Regions from separate parts of the Brotonthovivens ammoniilytica genome, predicted to be linked through region 1. Evidence: riboswitches for the same ligand, from Rfam matches in the RefSeq annotation. Region 1 holds a riboswitch; the other holds the start of a gene.
What was found. Region 1 has a riboswitch for FMN ahead of OCV88_RS09855 (ECF transporter S component). Riboswitches for the same ligand answer to the same signal wherever they lie in the genome.
Positions count from the first base shown of each region.

Region 2: it holds a riboswitch for FMN, as region 1 does, so the genes downstream of both, ribD (bifunctional diaminohydroxyphosphoribosylaminopyrimidine deaminase/5-amino-6-(5-phosphoribosylamino)uracil reductase RibD) here and OCV88_RS09855 (ECF transporter S component) in region 1, are expected to answer to the same signal.

Region 1 covers NZ_JAOQJQ010000003.1:416,757-420,973, reverse strand. Annotated here, with positions in the region: gene OCV88_RS09860 (iron-containing alcohol dehydrogenase) at 1-883, opposite strand, end outside; gene OCV88_RS09855 (ECF transporter S component) at 1,130-1,756, opposite strand; FMN riboswitch at 1,922-2,069, opposite strand; gene OCV88_RS09850 (electron transfer flavoprotein subunit alpha/FixB family protein) at 2,221-3,282, opposite strand; gene OCV88_RS09845 (electron transfer flavoprotein subunit beta/FixA family protein) at 3,307-4,092, opposite strand; gene OCV88_RS09840 (acyl-CoA dehydrogenase) at 4,110-4,217, opposite strand, start outside.
Region 2 covers NZ_JAOQJQ010000004.1:89,861-94,077, forward strand. Annotated here, with positions in the region: gene OCV88_RS10305 (YhgE/Pip domain-containing protein) at 1-945, opposite strand, end outside; gene OCV88_RS10310 (TetR/AcrR family transcriptional regulator) at 1,166-1,762, shown strand; FMN riboswitch at 1,872-1,986, shown strand; gene ribD (bifunctional diaminohydroxyphosphoribosylaminopyrimidine deaminase/5-amino-6-(5-phosphoribosylamino)uracil reductase RibD) at 2,341-3,444, shown strand; gene OCV88_RS10320 (riboflavin synthase) at 3,426-4,064, shown strand; gene OCV88_RS10325 (bifunctional 3,4-dihydroxy-2-butanone-4-phosphate synthase/GTP cyclohydrolase II) at 4,077-4,217, shown strand, end outside.

The DNA.
Region 1 (4,217 bases):
CCATCCAGGCCGGAAAAATGACAGCCAGGCCGGCCCCATGAGCACAATCGTATAAACCGGAAAGCTCATGCTCCAGATTATGGCTGGCCCAGTCCTGCTGACGTCCGACACCACAGATATCATTATGCGCCATAGTTCCCGCCCACATAATATTAGCTCTGGCCTCATAGTTATCCGGATCAGCCATCACCTTTGGAGCCTCCTGAATAATAGCTTTAAGAATGCCTTCGCACATCCGGTCCGTTACTTCCACTTCCTTTGTATTTGTAAAATACCGTTCAAATACATGCGCCATCATATCTGTAATTCCGCATGCAGTCTGATACGGAGGCAGTGTCTGTGTCAGCTCTGGATTTAATATTGAAAATTTCGGCCGCATCAGATCACTTCCGCAGGGACGTTTAAAGTTCCCATCCTCGTGTGTAATCACACTTCCGTCCGAGCCTTCACTTCCTGCCGCTGCAATGGTTAAAACAGTTCCCACCGGAAGTGTCTTCTCAACGGAAGCTTTTCCTGTATAAAAATCCCAGAAATCTCCGTCATACAATGCTCCAAGGCCAATAGCTTTGGCAGAATCTATCACACTTCCGCCTCCTGCCGCTAAAATGAAATCTATATTCTCATTTTTACACAGTTCAATTCCTTTGTACACAAGACCGCTTTTTGGATTTGGCTCAACCCCGCCAAGTTCCGCAATATACAATCCTTCTTTTTTCAAAGACTCCCTGATTCTGTCAAGGAGTCCGGACTTCTCAGCAGATCTACCGCCAAAATGAAGCAGCACTCTGCTGCCGCCAAACTCTTTTACATACTTACCCGCATGATTTTCTTCCCCTTTGCCAAATACAAACTTTGTAGGACTGTAGAAAACAAAATTGTCCATAAACTGCTCCTCCTGATTCTTATACAAGGAACTTACCCTCGGTGTACAAAGGCTAACATCCCCTGTTAGTGATTCTTTACATTCTGTTCCTGCCAATCGTAACAGGCTGGTTTTATTATACCATCTGAATGTAAAAGTTAAAAATACTTGTTTGAAAACTTTGCAAAACAGTATTTCCTATAGAGAAATAAAAGCCCGAAATCATACATTTTCATGTACGATTCTGGGCTTTCATTTAAACGCTTATCAACCGGATACTTTTTGTCTGGACATTTGTAAAACCGGCACCAGACGCTTGTAAATCAAGACTGTAACAACCACACTGATCATGGCTTTCACAAATGTAAACGGCATATTAAACACAATCAGACTCTGAAGGATACTGTCTACCCCTGGAAAAATAGCCTGATATGCCGCTAAAATAGTATCTTCCGGCATAAAATTATAATACACCGGATATACAATAAAATAATTGGACACTACACTGACAAGGGCCATGGCAACAGCTCCTAATACAGCGCCTCCACATGCACTGGCTTTCGTTTTTTTATACTTGTACAAAAGTCCCGCCGGAAGGATAAATATGACATTTAAAATAAAGTTCGAAAGCTCTCCCACCCCTGCTGTTGAAGTCACCGTCAAATGCAGAAGGTTCTTAATCAGAGCAATCAAAATTCCGCCCACCGGACCTGTGGCAAAGGTGCCTATTAAGGCAGGCAGATCTGAAAGATCCATCTTAATAAAGCCCGGCATCAACGGTACGCTGAATTCCATAAACATCAGAATATAAGCAATTGCCGATAAGATTGCAACAACGGCCATTGTGTGGATACTAACTTTCTTTTTACTGATTGTACTGTTTTTCTGTTTCATTTTCATGCATCCTTTCTGAATTAAATTGACATTCAAATAGAAATTCTTGATCGGTACTTTTCAGCTTTATCACAACACAGTGTTTCCTATAGAGTAAAAAACCCCGGATTAAAAATCCGGGGCTGCTCATTCCACTTACAACAGATTCACAGGAATCTGTTATTTCTGTTTCTTCTCCCATCCAGACTTTACTGTCGGTTCCGGAATCTCACCGGATCAGCTGCATATGCAGTTCACGGACTTTCTGATCGCTCAGAATCACCGTCGGTAGGGAATTTATGCATCTGCATATCACCCTGCCCCGAAGAATTTTCTATTTATCTAGAGATATTATATAACACTGCAGGATCAGATGCAATACTTTTTTATGATTCCTGGAGTGTTTCAAATTGAGCAAAAAATCAGGGCTCCTGACGGAGAAAATTTCCCCGCCGGAAGCCCTGGTTTTTATTTATTGCACAATCTTACTTATTTGCGATTGCGTCTTTGATTTTTGCTGTTAACATAGGTACGATTTTATTTAAATCGCCTACTACACCGTAATCAGCTACATCGAAGATTGGAGCATCTTCGTCTTTGTTGATTGCGATGATGATATCAGATTCTTCCATACCTGCAACGTGCTGGATTGCTCCGGAAATACCAATTGCAAAGTATACGTTAGGACGAACTGTTTTACCTGTCTGTCCAACCTGAAGATCTTTTGGTTTCCAGCCTGAATCTACTACCGCACGGGAGCAGCTTACTGTACCGCCGATTGCTTCAGCCAGATCTTCAAGGATTTTGAAGTTTTCAGGTGAGCCAACGCCACGTCCGCCGGATACAAGGATTTTTGCGTCCATAATATCAACTGTGTCTGCAACGTTTTTAACGATTTCCATGATTTCCACGTATTTGTTATCCGGTGTAAATCCTGGGTTGTATTCGATTACTTCAGCTTTTGCTCCTGCAACCGGTGCAATTTTCTGCATAACACCTGGACGAACTGTAGCCATCTGAGGACGGTTATCCGGGCAGGCGATAGTAGCGATTGTGTTACCGCCGAATGCAGGACGAGTCATTAATAACTGATTGTGTTTCTGCTCTTTGCCCGGAATTGGGTTCAGAGGGAAATCACCGATTTCAAGTACTGTACAGTCAGCTGTCAGACCTGTTTCTACTCTTGCAGAAACACGCGGGCCTAAGTCACGGCCGATTGCTGTAGCACCAACCAGAACGATTTCCGGTTTGTATTCGTTAATTACAGATGCCAGTGCATGTGTATAAGGTTCTGTTCTGTAATCTTTCAGTTCCGGATCATCTACTACGATAACTTTGTCAGCACCGTATTCAGCTAACTGATCTACAAGTCCTTTTACGCCGGATCCAATAAGAACTGCTGTTACGTCTGCATTTAAATCTGCTGCAAGGTCTTTTGCTTTACCAAGTAATTCAAAAGCGATGCCGCTTAATTCATTATCTACCTGCTGTGCAAAGACATATACGCCTTTGTACTGCTCCATAATTTCTTTATCCATTGCTGCCATTCTTATTCACCACTCTTCCTTTTCTTAGATTACATGTTTTGTTAATAATTTGTCCATGATGTAGTCTACAGATTCATCCGGTGTATCAAGTACAACTTTTTCACCAGCACCTTTTCTTACTTTATCAGATGCTTTTGCGATTTTTGTAGGAGATCCGTTAAGACCAAGGTTCGCATCATCAACATCTACCAGATCATTTCTGCCCCATACAGTGATTTCTGCATCATAAGCATCAAAGATTCCGCCTGGTGTCATGTAACGTGGATCATTTAATTCAGCCAATGCTGTAATAAGGCAAGGCATCTGAGCCTTAACCATATGATATCTGTCATCATACTGACGCTGAACAATTACATTGTTTCCTTCAATTTTGATATCCTGAGCATAGGAAATAACCGGAATATCAAGATGTTCGGAAATCTGAGGTCCAACCTGAGCTGTATCACCGTCAATCGCCTGACGTCCGGAGATAATTAAATCATACTCAAGATTTCTGATTGCACCTGCAAGTGTTGTAGAAGTTGCCCATGTATCAGCGCCGCCTAAGCATCTGTCTGTTACAAGAATACCTTTGTCTGCGCCCATAGCCATAGCTTCACGAAGAACTTCTTCTGCTTTTGGAAGTCCCATTGTGATAACTGTTACTTCTGCGTCATACTGATCTTTTAATCTAAGCGCTGCTTCCAGTCCGGCTTTATCATCCGGGTTCATAATTGTAAGCATCGCACCTCTGTTAAGGGTACCGTCCGGGTTGAACTGAACTCCGCCTGCTGTATCAGGTACCTGTTTTACACATACTACTATCTTCATAAAGATTGCCTCCTGATTTACTTCAAAATATTTGCTGAGATTACCATACGCTGAACTTCAGATGTACCTTCATAGATCTCTGTGATCTTAGCATCACGCATCATACGTTCAACATCATATTCTCT
Region 2 (4,217 bases), on a different contig from region 1:
TTCACTGCCCTTCTGAGCCTTTTCTGCTCCGCCGGCCAGCTCCTCTGTTCCCTGTACTAAAGCTTTACTATTCTCCTTTAGCTGGGCCGTTCCCTCATAAGCCTGCTCCACACCGGACGTATAAGATGCAATTCCTGATTTTAAGCTTAATGCTCCCTGATTTAACTGGTCTGCACCCTCGCCGGCAGCTTTCTGCAACGTGTCCGTTCCATCCTTTAACTGACCCGCTCCGTCATTAATCCTGGCTGTACCATCTGTATAATCTTTTAAAGATGCCGTCAAAACCTGGCTTCCACTCTGAAATTCCAGGGTGCTGTCTGCCAGAGTCTGCAGATTTTCGGTAATGGTCTGATTTCCGGAAGAAGCATCCGAAATCCCCTGGGTAATTACCCCCGCTCCGTCTGCTGCTTCTGTCATTCCATCCGCAGCCTCTGTAAAGCTGTCAAAAACAGCCTGAGTATATTCTTTCGTTACCTCCTCTGAAACACTTTCTTTTATTTTTTCCAGTGCAGACTCACTCATCTTAGAAGCAATATAGTTTGTTCCCGGATTTGTTTCATATTTAAGCTGCATTTTTCTGGGATGCTCATCCATCAAAGTGGCTGCATTGGCGGAAAAATCTTCCGGAATTGTTATCACCATATAATAAGACCCATCCTCAATTCCCATTTTGGCTGCCTGTGCATTTACAAAATGGAATTGGAGTGAATCATTCTCCTTTAAATTTTCCACCAGACTGCTCCCAACATTCAGCTCCTTCCCATTATATTCTGCACTCTGATCCTTATTTACCACAGCTACCGGCAATTGATCCAGCTTCCCATAGGGGTCCCACATAGATCCCAGAAACAACGCAGTATAAATAGACGGAATAGCTATAATTGCAATTAAAACAATCATCAAAACTTTATTTTTCAGCAATTTTTTCCACTCCTGCTTTATCATTTTAAAAGCTCCTTTCTTCATAGCATAAATCGACACATATCTTATTATTAGATTTTAAAACTATTAATAGACATAGTGTTGCTTTTTTATTTTAACGGAATTATAATATAGGTACAAGATAAGAAGCAACCCACAATTATTCATATTTTTGTTGTTTTCTGAACATTTTTTATAGATTTGTCTATTAATTAAATCTTTTTTAATATTTGGGGAGGTTTTTATGGAACAAAAAATCGACCGGAGAATCCGGAAAACAAAATCTCAGCTCAGAAATGGCCTGGCTGCTCTGATGCAGACGAAAAGTATTAACGAAATTACTGTTAAGGAACTGGTAGATGCGGTAGATATTAATCGTTCTACATTTTATCTGCATTATACAGACATTTATGATCTGCTTCAAAAAACAGAGGATGATCTGCTAGAACAGGTAAAAGACATTATCCGTGAACACGCAAAAACTGACGACACCGCCGAAGCCACTTTTCCTTTTATGGAAGATATCTTTGAAACAGTAGATGCAAACCGCGAGATCTTTCAGGCTTTGGTAGGCAGCAACGGGGATATCTCCTTTATCCACAAGGTAGAGGATATTATTGCACAGAATACCATTTACAGGCTGGAAAAAATGTTTCCGGATAATGTACAGGATCTGAAATATTATTACTCTTTCTGCCTGACAGGCGCTGTAGGACTAATTAAAACCTGGATTACCGAAAACAGCCGGAAAAGTCCGGAACACATGGCGCGTCTTGCTTATCAGATGGTCACTAATGCCATGCAGTCCTTCTTTGAAAACGCAGCTCCTTTAGTAAAATAATACAATATCCCCACCTGTGATTTTACCCTGATGATTTTTATTATCACTAAATACCTGACTGCAAAACTTGACTTTCCCCGAAAAAGGAATTATACTGACATCAGTTACATAAGATCTTCAGGGCAGGGTGTAATTCCCTACCGGTGGTACAGCCCACGAGCCGCAAGGTATGATTCGGTGAAATTCCGAAGCCGACAGTAAAGTCTGGATGAAAGAAGATTTAGATGCAAAATTATTATGAATTTGTATTTTAATGCTCTGAAATGAAATCTCATTTCAGAGTTTTTTTATTTTACAGCACATACCTGTAAACAGGAACGAATCCTGACAGCCGGATTCATACTTCATTTCATAATTTTTTCTGCAGTTTCTAAGGCCCGGATGATCCATCCGGGTCTTTTTTGCTCTATAGGAAATACTGTGTTGTGAAAAAACTGAAAAGTACCGATTCCTATAGAGCAAAAAACGCTCCGCTGTGGATCGCACTGCGGCAGAGTGGAATTATGTTGCTCACGCAACCCGCCGCAGGCGGAGAATCTGCCGTGGCAGGATTCTTTTTTATTTTTGGAGGTGATTTTTTGACTGACACAGATTATATGAAACTTGCCCTGGATCTCGCTGATAAGGGCGCCGGTCTGGCAAACCCAAATCCTCTGGTAGGCGCCGTAATTGTAAAACAGGGACGTATCATTGGCAGAGGCTGGCATCAGGCTTATGGACAGCCCCATGCAGAACGCAATGCCCTTGCAGACTGTCTGGAAAATCCCAAAGGCGCTGATCTTTATGTCACACTGGAACCCTGCTGCCATTACGGCAAGACACCGCCCTGTACGGAGGCGATTATTAACGCAGGCATATCCCGGGTCATTATCGGTTCCTCTGATCCCAACCCGCTGGTTGCCGGAAAAGGTAAAGAAATACTGGAAAATCACGGAATTTCGGTTACACAGGGCGTACTGAAACAGGAATGCGATGCACTAAATCAAATATTTTTTCACTATATTCAAACAGGAACCCCGTATGTGATCATGAAATATGCTATGACAATGGATGGAAAAATTGCGGCTTATACCGGAAAATCCCAGTGGATTTCCGGTGCCCCTGCCCGGCAGCATGTACAGGAAACACGCAGAAGACTCATGGGGATTATGACCGGAGTTGGAACTATAATCACAGATAATCCCAGGCTTACCTGCCGTATTGAAGGCGCCCGTTCTCCCGTCCGTATTATCTGTGACACTCATTTAAATACGCCCCTTTCCTCTTATGTTGTTCAGACTGCCAAAACATATCCCACAATTTTGGCCACCTGCTGCAAAGATGAAAACAAACAGTCCGCCTTTTTAAATGCCGGCTGCCAGATTCTGATTACCCCTGTAAAGGATGGACATGTAGATCTCAAAGATCTCATGTTGAAGCTTGGAAAACAGGGAATTGACAGTATCCTGCTGGAGGGCGGAGCAGCCTTAAACTGGTCAGCGCTAAACTCAGGTATTGTGAAAAAAGTTCAGACTTATCTGGCTCCAAAACTACTGGGGGGGGCCGGCGCAAAATCACCGGTGGGCGGTATTGGAGCCAAAGATCCGGATCATGGCTTTTTCCTGTCTTTGCCGGCTATTACCGTAATTGGAACTGATCTGCTGCTTGAAAGTGAGGTGTATCCATGTTTACAGGAATCATAGAGGAAATCGGAACACTTAGAAGTATAAGACGGGCCGGTCCTTCTGCCGTTCTGACAATCGAAGCAAAAAAAATTTTAAAAGATATCCATCCTGGAGACAGCATAGCTGTCAATGGTATCTGCCTGACCGTCGTCTCATTTACGTCCGATACCTTTACTGCAGACGTTATGCACGAAACCATGGACCGGACAGCCCTTAAGCATTTGCAGAACAAAAGTCCCGTGAATCTGGAGCGGGCTATGGCATCAGACGGCCGCTTTGGCGGTCATATTGTCTCGGGACATATAGACGGAACCGGAATAATTACCAGCACAAAAAAAGATTCCAATGCCGTCTGGTATACAATTTCCGCAGATAAACAACTGCTCCGCTATATTATTGAAAAAGGCTCTATTGCCATAGATGGCATCAGCCTCACCGTTGCAGCCGTTACTGACAGAGATTTTTCGGTTTCTGTTATACCCCACACAGCCAAAGAGACCACACTGTCCCTGAAACATCCGGGAGACACCGTAAATTTGGAAAACGACTGCATTGGCAAATATATTGAAAAGCTGATGAATATTTCTTCACATTCATCAGGAATCACAAAAGATTTTCTGGCCAGATTCGGCTATTAAGGAGGAATGATTATGTTTCAGTTCAACACTATTGAAGAAGCTCTAGAAGATCTCAGGCAGGGAAAAATCATACTGGTGACAGATGACGAAGACCGGGAAAACGAAGGAGATTTTATCTGTGCCGCCCAGTTTGCCACAACTGAAAATGTCAAT